3 regions of the Oceanobacillus sp. FSL K6-0118 genome follow, and region 3 is predicted to be linked to each of the others. Evidence: riboswitches for the same ligand, from Rfam matches in the RefSeq annotation. Region 3 holds a riboswitch; each other region holds the start of a gene.

Region 1 (5,379 bases), 660 kb from region 3:
GTATTCGTAAATGAATCCATTGATAAAATGATAGAAATCGCCGAAACGGTTGGATTAGATTATATCCAATTACATGGGGATGAAACACCTGATATCGCCCGAAGGATTCCTTATAAAGTCATTAAGGCCTTTGCCATGGAACCCGAAACTGTCTCTACGATTTCTGATTATCCTTGTGATTTTTACCTATTAGATAGTCCTAAAGGTAAATACCGAGGCGGAAACGGAAAGACATTTGATTGGGAATTAGTTCATCAACTTACGATTGATTCCAGTAAAATTCTGCTTGCAGGTGGACTAAACACTGAAAACGTTCGAGAAGCTATTACTACAATTAACCCAGCAGGCGTCGATGTATCTAGTGGCGTTGAAACAGATGGCGTGAAGGATCATAAAAAAATAAAGCAATTTATCCAAATAGCTAAACAAACAAGAAAGGATGAGAACATTGACAACGTACACCATGCCTGATAATAAAGGAAGATACGGAGAATTTGGAGGACAGTTTGTACCAGAATTATTAATGCCCGCATTAATAGAATTAGAAAAAGCTTACGAGGAAGCTATGGTTGATCCTTCCTTTACAGAGGAACTGGATTACTATTTAAAACAATATATAGGAAGAGAAACACCATTATACTACGCGGAACAATTATCCAAACAACTAGGTGGTCCAAAAATCTTTTTAAAACGGGAAGACCTTAATCATACTGGGGCGCATAAAATCAATAACACAATTGGTCAGGCGTTACTAACTATAAGAATGGGTAAGAAAAAAGTGGTTGCAGAGACCGGTGCTGGGCAACATGGAGTGGCAACTGCTACCGTTTGTGCTCTTCTAGGTCTTGATTGTATCGTATTCATGGGTGCTGAAGACATGAAACGCCAGAAGCTTAATGTATTTCGTATGGAACTATTAGGTGCCGAGGTGCGTAGTGTCTCTCAGGGAAGCTCAACATTGAAAGATGCAACCAATGAAGCCCTACGTTATTGGGCTAGTCATGTGAATGATACGCACTATATTCTTGGATCGGCCGTTGGACCACACCCATTCCCTAAAATGGTTCGTGACCTTCAATCCGTTATAGGTAAGGAAACAAAGCTCCAAATCATCGAACAAACTGGGAAGTTACCTGACGCTGTCGTAGCCTGTGTTGGTGGTGGAAGTAATTCCATCGGCATGTTTCACCCATTTATTGAAGACGAAGAAGTAAAATTATATGGAGCAGAAGCTGCAGGTTTAGGTGTCGAGACAAAGGATCACGCCGCATCTTTAACCAAAGGAAAACTTGGAATCTTTCACGGTACGTTGTCTCATCTATTAGAGGATGAAAACGGGCAAGTAAAAGAAGCCTTCTCTATTTCAGCAGGATTGGATTATCCAGGAATCGGACCAGAACACAGCCATTTACACGTTACAAAACGAGCAACATACAAACCAATTACAGACGAGGAAGCACTAGAGGCATTTCAATTCTTATCGAAAACAGAAGGTATTATCCCAGCTTTAGAAAGCTCTCATGCTGTTGCACTTGCAATGAAACTAGCAAAAGAAATGACTTCTAAAGAAACACTAGTAATCTGTCTTTCTGGTCGTGGGGACAAAGACGTGGAACAAGTAAAAGCTAGATTGGAGGCAGAATAAGATGGGGAGACAAAAACTAGAACAGGCATTACAACAAAAACAGGCAGCCAACCAAAATTTGTTTGTTCCTTATATCATGGCTGGTGATGGCGGATTAGATCTATTAGAAGAACGTATTAACTTTTTACAGGAAAGTGGAGCTTCCGCCATTGAATTAGGCATTCCTTTTTCCGATCCAATCGCTGATGGTCCAACCATACAAGAAGCTGGAATTCGTGCTTTAGCTAATGGTACATCATTAGCATCCATTTTAGAATTTCTGAAGTCAACGAAGGTAGACCGCTCCATTCCGATTATTTTAATGACCTACGTAAACCCAATCTATCGTTATGGAATGGAACAGTTTGCTAAGGACTGTGCGGATTCTGGGGTAGACGGTATCATTATCCCAGATGTCCCAATGGAAGAAGAAGGCCCGATTGCAACCCACTTAAAAAATGAGAAAATAGCATTTATTCGCCTTGCTGCTATGACTAGTCCAGAGGAACGATTAAAAGAAATCGCAAGTAAATCAGAAGGTTTCCTTTATGCTGTAGCCGTAATGGGGACTACGGGCGCTAGAAGTTCCCATGGCGACAATGTAAAAAGCTATTTAGAAAACCTAAAGAAATATAGTACCGTTCCTGTATTAGCAGGATTTGGTGTATCTACTGTGGAACAAGCGCATGAGTTAAGTTCTCACTGTGATGGGGTTATCGTTGGTAGTAAAATTGTTGACCTCTTACACCAAGGAAAAAACAACGAAGTGAAAAATTTAATCCAAGGAAGCATTCAAACTAGTATTCATGCATAACATTTTAAGAAAGCAATTTACTTTACCCAGGATTTACCAATTGGTATGATGAATTTGTAATATAATAATCACTAGGGGAGCCTTTGTCGCTGAGAATAGCAATACCCTATTGCTTAAACCCTTTGAACCCGATATGGATAATACTAGCGTGGGGAAGTGCAGCCAAAAGGATTTTAGATGTAAGATACATCTATTGTACAAAAGACTGCACTCTTTTTTGGAGTGCAGTCTTTTTGATTTAAGAGGAGGGGTAATTTTTGCAAGAAGAATGGTTCTTTTTAGACAGTGGGCATCAGGATGCAGCAGTTAATATGGCAATGGATGAATCCCTATTAAACTGGCATAGTGAGGGTAAAATTCCGCCAACATTACGCTTTTACGGTTGGTCACATCCTACTTTATCGGCTGGTCAGTTTCAAAAAGTACATAAATCAATCCATTTCGACAATGTAAATAGCTATCATTGCCAATTTGTTCGTCGTCTAACCGGAGGAAGCGCTGTACTACATGATAATGAATTGACTTACAGTATTGTAGTTTCAGAGGATCACCCAGAAATTCCAACCTCTATTAAAGAAGCCTACCACGTCCTATCAAAAGGGCTTTATGAAGGTTTCAAGAATCTAGGAATCACGGTTGATTATGCCATGCCCGATAGAAGCGCCATGAAAGAAAAGACAGCTGTATGTTTTGAAAAGGCCGCATTTTACGAAATGGTAGTAGATGGGAAAAAGTTATCAGGTAATGCGCAAACAAGGAAGAAGGGTGTTCTACTGCAGCATGGGTCCATACCAATGAGTCTCGATATCAAGATGCTCTATGATTTATTCCGTTTCCCATCTGAAAAAATAAAACAACGTAGACGTGATGCTTTCCAAAGCAAAGCTATCACTATCGACCAACTAACAAATAAACAGAAATCATTTGACGAAGTGAAGGATGCATTCTATCAAGGATTTCAACATGGATTAAACGTTACTTTCCGTCCTTTTGAATTATCAAAACAACAATGGGAAGAAGTACATCATCTAGCAGAGACTAAATATCGTTCAGAGGATTGGAATTATCATCGATTACTAAAGGAGTCTATTAAAAGTGTCTAAACAAGAGGAATATCTCCGTAAACCTGAATGGTTAAAGATTAAATTAAACACGAATAAGTCCTATACTGGATTAAAGAAGTTAATGCGTGAGAAAAGTCTAAACACTGTTTGTGAGGAAGCAAGATGCCCGAATATTCATGAATGTTGGAGTGAAAGACAAACAGCAACATTTATGATCTTAGGTGATACCTGCACACGCGGTTGTAGGTTCTGTGCGGTCAAAACCGGTCTACCTAGTGGATTAGATTTAGGAGAACCGAAGCGGGTTGCAGATTCTGTTAAAATAATGGGATTAAAGCACGTCGTTGTAACCGCTGTAGCTCGAGACGATTTAGATGATGGAGGCGCCGCTGTATTTGCCAACACCGTTCGTGCCATTCGAAACGCAAATCCTGGCTGTACGATTGAGGTATTACCTTCCGATATGAAAGGTGATTATGAGAGCCTACATACCTTAATGGATAGTAAGCCGGATATTTTTAATCATAATATAGAAACCGTTCGCAGATTAACAAAGAAAGTTCGCGCTATTGCCAAGTATGATCGTTCCTTACAGTTATTACAGCGTGTGAAGGAGATTGCACCAGACATACCAACCAAATCTAGTATAATGGTAGGTTTAGGTGAAACCAAAGAGGAAATCATCGAAGCAATGGATGATTTACGAGCACATGACGTGGATATTATGACAATCGGTCAATACCTACAACCAACCAAAAAACATTTAAATGTGGAACGCTATTATCATCCAGATGAATTTGCCGAATTAAAAGAAATTGCACTTGAAAAAGGATTTAAACATTGTGAATCCGGCCCACTTGTTCGTTCTTCCTATCATGCGGATGAACAAGTTAGTAATTCCTCCAAGCAAAATCGAATTAAATATATGAAGGGCATTGAAAATCAAGAAGAAAAGCAGATCTTTTAGTTAAAAATGAAGAGGCCCTTATTGGCCTCTTTTTAATTTAGAACAGGATATCCTAATTTTTCAATTACCTCTTTCATTTCCTCCGCTTTTACTTCCTGCTCGTTAAACGTTGCTTTCACCTTGCTTGAGTTAAACATAACTTTCGCTTCTTCTACACCATCCATTTTACCAAGTTTTGTTTCAATCTTTTTAATACAAGATGGACAAGTTAGTGGTTCTAATTGGAATTTTATTGTTTTCATTATAAATCTCTCCTTTGTTTTGTTCTACCTTTATTATAAAATCCCTTTTGTTTCTTTTCTTTGACCTAGGTCAAGTTTTAACAATTTTATCTTAAACTTCTGCAACTGGAACTTTTCTTCCCCCCTTCCTATTTCCATGATTAAAACGAATAAGACGCATTGCATTTAAAATGACTAGTAGAACACTTGCCTCATGAATGAACATTCCTGAGGCTAAATGGATGGAACCTGCTAATACCCCAGCTAATAGGACAAACACAGTTCCTACTGCGAAAAACGTGTTTTGTTTCATGTTACGAATCGTAGCTTTGGATAAAGCGTATGCATGAGAGAATTGCATGAGTTGGTCCGCCATTAAGACAACATCGGCAGTTTCCATGGATACATCTGTACCGCCTTCACCCATCGCTAAACCTATATCTGCTGTAGCAATTGCAGGTGCATCATTAATTCCATCTCCAGCCATTGCAACAACATGACCTTCCGCTTTTAACTTCATAAGCATTTCCACTTTGTTTTCTGGTAGTAATTCAGCATGGAATTCATCTAACCCTAATGTTTCGGCAACTAATTCTGCTGTATGTTTGTTATCACCTGTAAGCATAATCATCTTCTTAATTCCATTTTCACGCATCTCGGCTAGTGCTTCTACTGCATCTTCTCGAATT
Region 2 (5,379 bases), on a different contig from region 3:
CTGGAATATAACCCACTATCTAGTTCAGCAGTTGCTTTATGGCATGCGTTGATGCATATGAATAACAAGACGAGGTGGAAGAGCGAATTTCGTGTAGCTGGAATGGTTTTAAGGATCAAATCTGGTTTGAATGAATCTAGTTTTAAGAGAGCGAGAACGGAGCTAAAGGAAAAAGGATACATTGCTTATGAACCTAAAAGGGGCAATCAAGCACCAGTTTATCGAATGATTAGTTTGATAGAGAATCGTGAAGACGCGCAACAGATGGATTCGGTTGGGTATGAAGTAGATGAGAATTCAACTGAGACGGAACTACCTGGGGAAAGGGAAGCACGGAAAGGGATGGCAGAAGAAACGGTAACGAAACAGGAGGCTGGGGAAGGAGAAGTATTTCGTTTCTATCAAGAAAACTTTGGAGTCATGAGCCCATTCGTCATCGAGTCCATGAGTGATTGGGTGGACGATGTAGGAGAAGCATTAGTGATGGAAGCGATGAAACGGGCATTGGAGCAAAATAGGGCAAGTTGGGGTTACGTGAAAAGTATCTTGCAGGCATGGAAAAAGAAAGGGATTCGAAGTGTGGATGCAGTGCGAGCAGAAGATGTGGAATTTCGAAAAAGGAAACAACGGCGGCGGTATCACTATTTTACCAGTGGGAATCGTGAAGAGGTGATTCCGGATTGGTTTAAGGAACAGAGGGAAAAGCGTGAGAATAAAAGGATGGAAGTTGATCCGGAAGAAGCGGAAGTGACGAGGTTGAAAATTAGGAGGTTGAAGGAGGAGTTGGGGTATGGGTAGAGTGTAAGGGGGCGCGTCCAATGTGTTAAATCTTATCGAGAGCGGGAATCCGTTACTCGTGCGTATTTCCAAAGTCGCCTTCATAGGGGAGACGACAACTGGACGATTACCCAACCGCCAAATATGCTTCAAAAATCTCAAGTTTGCCGATGCTAGCAATTTTTCCGCAATCTTTATAAAAGGACGACGAATGAGCCTAGTCTAACAGGGAGAGGATCAGTAAGGAAAACTACATCTTGGCCCCCTGCTAAGATGAGCTAAATGGATCGGTGAATCTCTGCCACTGGTGCCCCCTTATTTTGCTTTACTAATATTCAATAATTCAGGAATTGTTACAAACTCTATTCCTTCTTGCTGTATACGTGGAATAATGTCATGTAAAGAATGGACAGTGCCTGATAAATCCATTGTCCAATCACCACCGTCATGCATCAGTACAATGGATCCGGGTTCCGTATTTGCTAAGACAATATCAGAAATAACAGTCGTACCCAATTGTCTCCAATCCAAAGAATCGACGTTCCAGAGAATGACAGAATACCCCATCTGCCTCATTAATTCGACAATCTCTCGGTTTAACGCACCATAAGGGGCACGAAATAATCGGGGACGGTATTCTATAATCTGTGCAAGTACTTCCTCTGTTGAAGTGACTTCCCAATGAACTCTTTCTAAACTTACTTCTGTCAGATTAGGATGCCAATACGTATGATTACCAATGACGTGCCCTTCTGCATGCATTCTTCTCACGATATCGGAATGTTCAGCTGCTCTAGCCCCCATCAGGAAAAAGGTAGCTTTGATTTTGTATTTATTAAGGACATTCAGCACTTGGGGTGTAAAGCGTATATCTGGACCATCATCAAAAGTTAAAGCTACTTTATTTTCGTTAAGGGATCCTCTTAAAACAACGGTGTTGGGATATTCCCGCTGTAAAATCGAATTCGCCACTAAATGAGGCTCTCTGCTTGTCATTTCCGCTCCTCCTACTGGTTGACTTTGCCCCATTTGCCTATCCCATTTACTCCGATACCATAAATTAAAATGATTCGTGTGCATATGAACCTCCATGTTTAAAAATTTGCCCATTTATCTTTACTATATGGTAAGTGTGTTTAAGGGGTTACGAAGGGGTAGAGGTGCTAATGTGTTGGATACCATCATGGAGTCCTTAATCAATATGTTAGCCCCCAATGCTTTAAGGCACTATGTTGTATATGACAATGTGATAAGGTGCACAAAGAGGAATTATGCGTGAGACTAGTGCGTATTTCTTCGGAAAAAAATATTAGAAAACAAGGAAACCACCCGACGCCGTAGGAAGCAAAAGGGTAGTCTCAGAGAAATAAACAACTTAGAAAAAATGTTTTATATTTATAAATTATAGAATAAATTGTCGATATTCCCCGGGAAATGAAATATTTCCTTGTAATCTTTCAGGGAATAATGGTGAATATGGGTGATTTTGTTCTTTTTCGCATTTTTTGATATAAATTTGTTTACGGGATCAAGTCTCCTACGTTTGATTCGTCTACCTCGACTACCGCTATAATAAAACCTTATAAAAAAAGGCCAACCAGTAATTTCTGGCTAACCTTTTAAAACTAACGTTTGATCATTCTTGAATAAGAGCTTTTAACAACTTACACGAGAATTTTAACGCTAACATCAAATATTCCATTTAAAATTAATTATCCTTTAAACCTAATTTCTCATTAATTTCTTGTATTGTTTCATGCATTTTAAAGAATAAAATTAATAATTCACAATAAACCCTTGTAAAGATAGGTCCTAATATGATAGTTAATATACCCATAAATATTTGGTAACCGCCACCGAAGTAAGAATCAAAACCAGCTATAATTTGAAGAAGTCCTAGAATGATAGAGAAGCCTACTCCAACCCAAAAAAGCACTTTAATGATTGTTGGTGTAATCATCTTATTAAAACTAATAAAATTTTTCATTTATTCACCTCCCTGTTTCGTAGTCCATCCATCATGAAATAAAATTCCTTTCATAAAAAACACTTCATTTTATTTCTATTTCGTTATAGGAAGTATTAGAACTGATGACTTTTTAAATTCTTTGATTTGCAAAGGGTAATTTTAGCATAAAAGTTTAAACTTAACAATGAAGCGCAGTTTGTTCCACTATGTATGCAACTAACTATAAATGAATGGGAAAAGGTACTGGAGTTATTTTTGAAGGGATGATAGAAATACTTAAACAGCCATATTCCCTTGACATAAATTTCTGAAGACTATAACATTGACTATAACTTAAATATATTCACTAGGGGTGTTATTTAACTGAGATGAGTATTTACTCAAACCCTTTGAACCTGAACTAGTTAAAACTAGCGTAGGAAAGTGTAAATTCTATTACATACTAAAAGGGTGATTATGCCTTTTTCTTAATATGTAGTTAATTCTTTTTACGCAACTTTTCTATGTGAAGGTTGCGTATTTTTTTATTTATCACTTTATTATTTAAGTTTCATCAAAATTAATAATATAGGAGTGGTTATGATGGGGAGAACAGTATTAGTAACAGGTGGTAGTAGAGGTTTAGGAGAGTCTATTGTAAAGACCTTAGCACAACAAGGATTTCAAGTGGTTATCAATTACTATAAAAGTCAGGATGCCGCTGAGAAGCTTGTTTCTGAGATTGGTGAAGAAAATGCTATTGCCATTCAGGCTGATGTAACCAATCGCACAGAAGTAGATACATTGATAAAAAAAGCAACGGAGTACTTTGGCCAAATAGATGTTGTTGTCAACAATGCATTAGTAGACTTTAAGTTTGATCCAAACAAACAGAAACCTTTCACAGAACTCACCTGGGTTGATTACCAAAAACAACTAAATGGTACGTTAAAAGCAGCATTTCATGTAGTTCAAAGCGTCATCCCTCAATTTATTGAACGACAAAATGGAAGTATTATAAGTATAGGTACTAATTTATATCAAAATCCTGTTGTACCTTACCATGAATATACAACAGCTAAAGCTGGATTAATAGGTTTTACACGTAATATCGCTTCTGAATTAGGACAATATGGTATAAAAGCGAATGTCGTTTCAGGGGGATTATTAAAAACGACTCATGCCAGTGCTGTTACAACACCGGAAGTATTTGATTTAATTGCTCAGTCGACGCCACTGAAGAAGGTGACCACACCTCAAGATGTAGCCAATATGGTCGCTTTTTTATCATCAGAAAATGCGCACGGTATTACAGGTCAAAATATCACAGTAGATGGCGGTTTGACAATGAACTAGTAGCTTAAATGACAATGGATAGTCTTTCAAAAACGGAGTATATAAGATAGTGAATAATAATTGTTTGGAGGTATGACAAATGCCAAAGATGAAAGAAAAACAACTACACTTAGGTGTCTTGCTGTATGGATGTGGGCACCATCAGGCTGCTTGGCAAATGCCTGACTCAAGCGTTGAACGTATTGGGGACATTTCATATTACCAATCCTTAGCACAGTTAGCGGAAAAAGGTTATTTTGACGCAGTATTCTTTGCTGATAATCAATCCTTTCCGGCTAAAGATTCTAGTGATATGCCAGCATTTTGGTTTGATCCAATAGTCAATTTAACAGCTATTTCTCAAGTGACAAAACATGTGGGATTAGTTTCAACCATTTCAAGTACTTTTTCTAATCCTTTCACAGCTTCACGACAATTATTAAGTTTAGACCATATTACAAAAGGACGTGTTGGTTGGAATCTCGTTACTTCTATGACTGATTTGGAGGCGTTAAATCATAGTATGGATGAACTGCCTCCTCATGACAAACGTTATGAGAAAGCAGATGAATTTGCTGCTTTAATGAATAAGTTATTCCTTTCATGGGACAGTAATGAGTTTGTACATAATCGAGCAGAAGGGAAATTGATCGATCCTTCAAACATTCAGCCATTTAATCACGCTGGTACTTATTTTAAGGTGTATGGCCCATCCACCACACCAAAAAGCCCCCAAGGCAAACCAGTATCAATGCAAGCGGGGGCATCTAAACAAGGTATTGCATTGGCGGCAAAATATGCCGATGCGGTTTATTCCGTATCGTGGAACTTGAAGCAGGCAAAAAGATTTCGTGAAAAATTAGATGAACAAGTTAGACAAAGTGGAGACAGTAATAGACATATTAAAGTATTTCCGGGCTTAGTAACCTATGTAGGTCGTACTCATGAAGAAGCCTTAGAAAAAAAAGCAGCATTAGATGAGCAATTACCTATTGAAACAGCTTTAAACCAGTTGAGTTTCTTTGTTCAACAAGACTGTTCGAATTGGGAAATGGATAAAGAAGTACCTCAACTACCTCCTGTAGAAGAATTTACTGGACCAATCGGACGTTACGAAACGATACTAGAAATTATTAATGATACCCGACCTACCGTAAGAGAATTATTAGGATATCTTAATGCGGGCGGTGGGCATCACACGCTGATAGGTACGCCCGAAGAAATTGTGGATCAGATGGAAGTCTGGCTTGAAGCTGGTGTGGCTGATGGATTTAATCTTATGCCTCCTACATTGCCTGGTAGTTTAGAAGACTTTGTTG
Region 3 (5,379 bases):
AATTAATTCAGCATCAGCTGTTTTCCCTTGCTCCGTTTGATGGAAGAAGTTATCAAAATATGTGAAATTCTGACTTTCATCATGTACTAATGAGTTGAGAAATGGTGTAACTTCTTCACCATGTAATTTAAAATCTATTAGAAAAGATTGGAAAGATTCTAAATGGATCTTAATAATATTTTTACCTTCTGCGACACCAAAGTAAGCAGGATTTGGTTCAGCATATTTAGTTTTTGTATAGTTTTCAACAACGGTAATATCATCACTATCTGCTAAAACTCGTTGTGTGGAAGTATTTGCACTTTGAATCGTATCATAAGCAATGAAATTGTATATACCTAAATATTTCACTAAATAGTTACGGTCAAAAGCTCTTTCTAACAATTGTGGTCTATCAGCTTCCGCTAAACCTAGATTAATAGTAAATACTAAGACCCCCATTGCTAGAATGGTAAGGGGTTTACGTACTTTTATACGTGTTTCAGACCAGTTCCCTTTAACCATGTTATATAAAACTATTAAAACGACAATATCTATTAAATATAAAAGGTCATGCCATTGCATTAAACTAATGATGCTACCGCCTAAACTGCCAAAGTTATTTGTTTGCATCATTGTCGCTAACGTTATAAAGTCACTATTAAAACGATAGAATACAATGTTTGCATAAAGAATGAGGCCGAGTAACACTTGCATAATGATTAAGCGTCTACCAACTTTACGTCCTTTAGAAAATAGTGTAATTCCTAGGAGAATTAAACCTGAGCTTAAAGGGTTTAAGAATAATAGAAATTCTTGGATAGCCCCCTTCACACCCAAATCAAATTCCACTTTATAAATCAAATAAGTTTTCAACCAATAAAGAACTAATACAATTGAGAAGAATCCCATCTTCGTAGAAATTAATTTCTTCACTTATTCTTCACCTCGAATGGTTTCTAGGTTAATTTAAATTTTAAATTATTTTTAGTACTTACAAATGCTAATTATAACACATGGTTTTGGGATTAGGAAATGGGAAGTAATGGTTGATTTTGTCGAATCCATTAATAATAAGTTAAAGATATATGAAAAAGAGACAGTCCATTGTCCGGCTATTGCTGGGACGATGGATCTGTCTCTACATTTCTTCATATATTTTCTTTTTCCAGGTTAGAAATTCTTCAGACAACAACAAGTTTACGTCTCTTGGACGGTCAAAGGGGATGATGAATTCCTTTTTAACAGTTGCCGGCTTATTCGATAAAATAATAATTCGATCGGATAAAAAAATAGCTTCTTCTATGTTATGAGTAATAAATAATATGGAACGTTTATGCTCTTCCCAAATAGAAAGAAGCCATTTTTGCATTTTTGTACGGGTAAATTCATCTAAGGCAGAAAATGGTTCGTCCAACAAGATTAGAGATTGTGGGCTTAACAAGCTTCGAATAAAAGAAACACGCTGTTTCATTCCACCTGATAATTGACGAGGGTAGGAGTTTTCATAGCCCTTAAGCCCGGCCCGTTCAATCATTTCTAATGCTTTTTCCTTATCAACCTTTCCTGCAATTTCTTGCCCAAGAACTACATTGTCCAAAATCGTTCGCCATGGAAAGAGGGAAGAGGATTGTGGCATATAGCTAATCGAACCACGTTTCCCATTGATTTTTTCTCTATCTAAATAGATCGAACCTCCCGATGGCTGGCTCATTCCACCAATAATGCTAAAGAGTGTACTTTTCCCACTTCCAGATGGACCTAATAGAGAAACGAATTCCCCGTCTTTGACGGAGAAGTTGATATTGGATAATACATGATTGTCTTCAAACGATTTGGATATATCATGAATTTCAAGACTCATATGGATTTATTCCTTCCTCTGGTTTCCACTTAATGACCCTTTTTTCGATAAGGGTTATTAGTAAAAAGAATAATAAACTGAGTGCCACAATAACGATAATGGCTACAAAGACACGATCGGTTCGGTAGGATGAAGATGCTAATGTCATATACACGCCAATACCTTTACTTGCACCTAGCCATTCGGAAATGACTGCGCCCATCACACTATATGTTGCAGAAATCTTTAGTCCTGAGAATAGGGATGGTAAAGCGTTCGGCCATTCTAGTTTCCGAAAAGTTTGTCCTTTTGTCGCACCAGCCATTTGAATATAGTGTTTTAAATCAGCATCTGTTTGACGAAAGCCATCAAGTAGAGCAATGGTTATCGGAAAGAAACAAACGAGCGAAATAACAATTAGCTTCGGTAGCATGCCAAATCCAAACCAAATAACAAGTAATGGTGCTAGGACAATAACAGGAATGTTTTGTGAAATAATGATAAATGGATAAAATAAGTCCTTTAGTAGAGGCATTAAATGGAGACATATGGCAACAAAAACGCCAACCCCACTACCAATTAAAAACCCAAGAACAATCAATTGAATAGTAGATGGAAGGTGTTCCGTGTAAATTGACCAGCTAGTCCATGCTTCTTGGAAAATTTGAATTGGTCCAGGAAGTAGCCATGATGGCATGTCAAAAATTCTAGTTCCAACTTCCCACAAGATGAAGAAAAGGATGATAGCCAGAACCGGCCTCCATCCTTTTTTTGCCATGGTACTCATTAACGATACTTCTCCGTTAATTGATCCATGGATGCACCGTCTGGTTTATAAAAAATCTTAATTTGAGAAATGGCACTAGCACAACCTTTCTCAACCATTTTCTCATTCATTTTTTCCACAATTTGTAGTAATTCAGAAAGGTTTCCTTCCATGGTTGTTTCAAGTGGATTAACCTGGTATTTCACACCTGATTCATCAATCACTTTAATTGCTTCATCTACTAATGGATATGTGTCTACTCCGTTTTCTGCTTTAGGAATCATTTGAATACTTAATAATGCGTTTGCCAATTAAAATCTCTCCTTTATCATTTAAGGTAAAAAGTCATTTGTAAATGCCTTTTCACTATCCAGTTCAACTTCTAATAGATCATTTTCATACATCCAATTTGCATAGTTTTCCCATATTTCTAGCTTTTGAATTCCCCATTTTTCTGCATCATCTTGATATTTAGGAGACAGCCACTCTTGACTTGCTTTAACTAGTTCAGGGTCAAGGTCTGGTACTGCTTCAATAAGTACGTCTGCAGCTTCGCTTGGGTTTTCTATTGCGAACTCATAACCTTTGGAAACAGCACGTAAGAAGCTTTTAATAGTTTCCGGATCATCTTGTATCATATTTTCATTGGTTGCTAATACCGGAGTATAATAGTCTAATTTCTTACTATAATCCGTTAAATAATTCATATGAAGCGGTTGGTCACGGAGCTCTGCTTTAATACCATCCCAACCATAGTAAATCCAAGCAAAATCAATTCCTTGCTCAAGTGCTGTGAAAAAGTCTGTATTTCCGATATTAACGATTTCAACCTTCTCTACATCGGCATTATCCTCCTGCATAATCGAATCTAGTACAGCCTTTTCCACTGGTGCACCCCATCCACCATAAGATTTACCCTCAAAGTCTTTTGCAGTTGTAATATTATTTTCCTTTAGGGAAGCAAAACCAGACGTATTATGCTGAATAATAGCAGCAATCGAAACAATAGGTACATTTTGTATTCGTGCTTCCGTAATTCCTTCTTGGTAGCTAACACCAAAATCAGCATTTCCAGTAGCGACTAATTGCTCAGCACCTGCTTCTCCAGGCTGAATAATGTCAACATCTAAACCTTCTTCTTCAAAATACCCTTTATCCCTAGCCACATAGAGACCAGTATGATTGGTGTTTGGGGTCCAATCCAGAACAAGGGTTATTTTTTTTAGTTGCTTTGCATCTTCACCTGTTTGATCTGTACTTTCTTCATCTGTGTTGTTACCGCATGCAGCTAGTACAATTAGCAACAGGCAAAAAACAGATAATTTCCTCATAATAAATAGTCCTCCCTGTTTTTAACTAAAAGAATAAAACTCGAGTAGGGAATAACACGAATTAGTAGCCAACAAAAAGCACCCTAGACAAATTGCCTAGGGTGCATACTTTAGTTATGTACGTATCAGGTATGTTCCCTACGCTGGTCTTAGCCAGATCAGGTTCTAAGGGTTAGTATCTAACGGATACAATCTCAACCAGCAACACTGGTACCCCCACAGTCATCTTAAGTTGTAATTTACACAATTAAGTATTGCATAGTTTTTCTAATATAGCAAGAAATTTGTAAAAGTTTGACGATTCTTTTAAAGTTGCACAACTTGATATTGTTTATGAATATGATTTTACGTTTAAAAAATTTTTCCTTCCTATTAAATTACCTGTTCTAATTACCCCACCTAAATGGGCAGTAAGACTCCCACCTTAAACTTCTGGGGATACAAATAGGTGGGAGAACAACTGCCCGTAAAGGTTCGATAAGTGCCGACTAACCATCAGTGGGGGATGAAGGAAAGCCTCCGCTGATGGAAGTCTTCTTTATCTAGCTGAAATTTAGCAAAATTCCTATTTCCTTTTTACCTGAAATGCATTATAATTTATGAATTGTTATGAAGAAATAGGGGAGGGGAAGGATATGCAAACGGTAAGTTATAACCGAAAAACGATTGTCGCATTGTTGCTTGCTGGGGCATTTATTTCCATTTTAAATCAAACGTTGATGATTACTGCAATTCCCCCAATTATGGAGGAAATGGGAATTACGGCAAACACTGGTCAGTGGCTAACCACGGTGTTTATGCTTGTCAATGGTATTATGATTCCCATTAGTGCATTTTTATTAGAACGGTTTACGACAAGACAATTGTTTATAACGGCAATGAGTATTTTCGCTATAGGCACATTAATTTCTGGGATTGCGCCTAATTTCTCTTTCTTATTAGTAGGGCGAGTCATCCAGTCTGCTGGAGCAGGGGTTATGCTGCCACTAATGCAGACAGTATTTCTTTTAATCTTCCCAGTTCATAAACGTGGATCAGCTATGGGATTAATTGGTCTTGTTATATCATTTGCACCAGCACTTGGTCCTGCCATATCAGGATGGGTAACAGAGCATTATTCTTGGAGGGTATTATTCTTTATCATCCTACCAATTGCAATTGTAGATATTATCATCGCCTTTTTCGCATTGAAAAATGTAACGGAATTAAAGAAACCAAAATTAGATATTCCATCTGTTATTTTATCCTCTTTTGGTTTTGGTGGATTACTTTATGGATTTACTTCAGCTGGGAATAACGGTTGGGGAGCAAGTTTAACCATCATTTCACTCACTGTTGGAGTAGTGTCACTCTTTATGTTTATTTTAAGACAGTTAAGACTGCAGCATCCAATGTTAGAGTTCAGGGTTTTTACGTATTCTCTATTCCCACTAGCCGTTGTTATTGGAATCATTTCGTTT

What was found. Region 3 has a riboswitch for thiamine pyrophosphate ahead of MHI02_RS06375 (ABC transporter substrate-binding protein). Riboswitches for the same ligand answer to the same signal wherever they lie in the genome.
Region 1: another riboswitch for thiamine pyrophosphate. It lies ahead of MHI02_RS02880 (lipoate--protein ligase family protein); the one in region 3 lies ahead of MHI02_RS06375 (ABC transporter substrate-binding protein).
Region 2: another riboswitch for thiamine pyrophosphate. It lies ahead of MHI02_RS17000 (3-oxoacyl-ACP reductase); the one in region 3 lies ahead of MHI02_RS06375 (ABC transporter substrate-binding protein).

The regions. Positions count from the first base shown of each region.
Region 1 is NZ_JBBOVR010000001.1:555,521-560,899, reverse strand. It holds gene MHI02_RS02895 (phosphoribosylanthranilate isomerase) at 1-471, shown strand, start outside; gene trpB (tryptophan synthase subunit beta) at 449-1,645, shown strand; gene trpA (tryptophan synthase subunit alpha) at 1,647-2,438, shown strand; TPP riboswitch at 2,502-2,610, shown strand; gene MHI02_RS02880 (lipoate--protein ligase family protein) at 2,696-3,541, shown strand; gene lipA (lipoyl synthase) at 3,534-4,469, shown strand; gene MHI02_RS02870 (heavy-metal-associated domain-containing protein) at 4,502-4,711, opposite strand; gene MHI02_RS02865 (heavy metal translocating P-type ATPase) at 4,803-5,379, opposite strand, start outside.
Region 2 is NZ_JBBOVR010000002.1:74,495-79,873, reverse strand. It holds gene MHI02_RS17015 (DnaD domain-containing protein) at 1-798, shown strand, start outside; gene MHI02_RS17010 (polysaccharide deacetylase family protein) at 1,093-1,773, opposite strand; gene MHI02_RS17005 (DUF4282 domain-containing protein) at 2,486-2,764, opposite strand; TPP riboswitch at 3,085-3,185, shown strand; gene MHI02_RS17000 (3-oxoacyl-ACP reductase) at 3,329-4,081, shown strand; gene MHI02_RS16995 (LLM class flavin-dependent oxidoreductase) at 4,161-5,379, shown strand, end outside.
Region 3 is NZ_JBBOVR010000001.1:1,216,965-1,222,343, forward strand. It holds gene MHI02_RS06355 (LTA synthase family protein) at 1-915, opposite strand, end outside; gene MHI02_RS06360 (ABC transporter ATP-binding protein) at 1,121-1,843, opposite strand; gene MHI02_RS06365 (ABC transporter permease) at 1,833-2,609, opposite strand; gene MHI02_RS06370 (thiamine-binding protein) at 2,609-2,899, opposite strand; gene MHI02_RS06375 (ABC transporter substrate-binding protein) at 2,921-3,919, opposite strand; TPP riboswitch at 4,038-4,147, opposite strand; gene MHI02_RS06380 (MDR family MFS transporter) at 4,555-5,379, shown strand, end outside.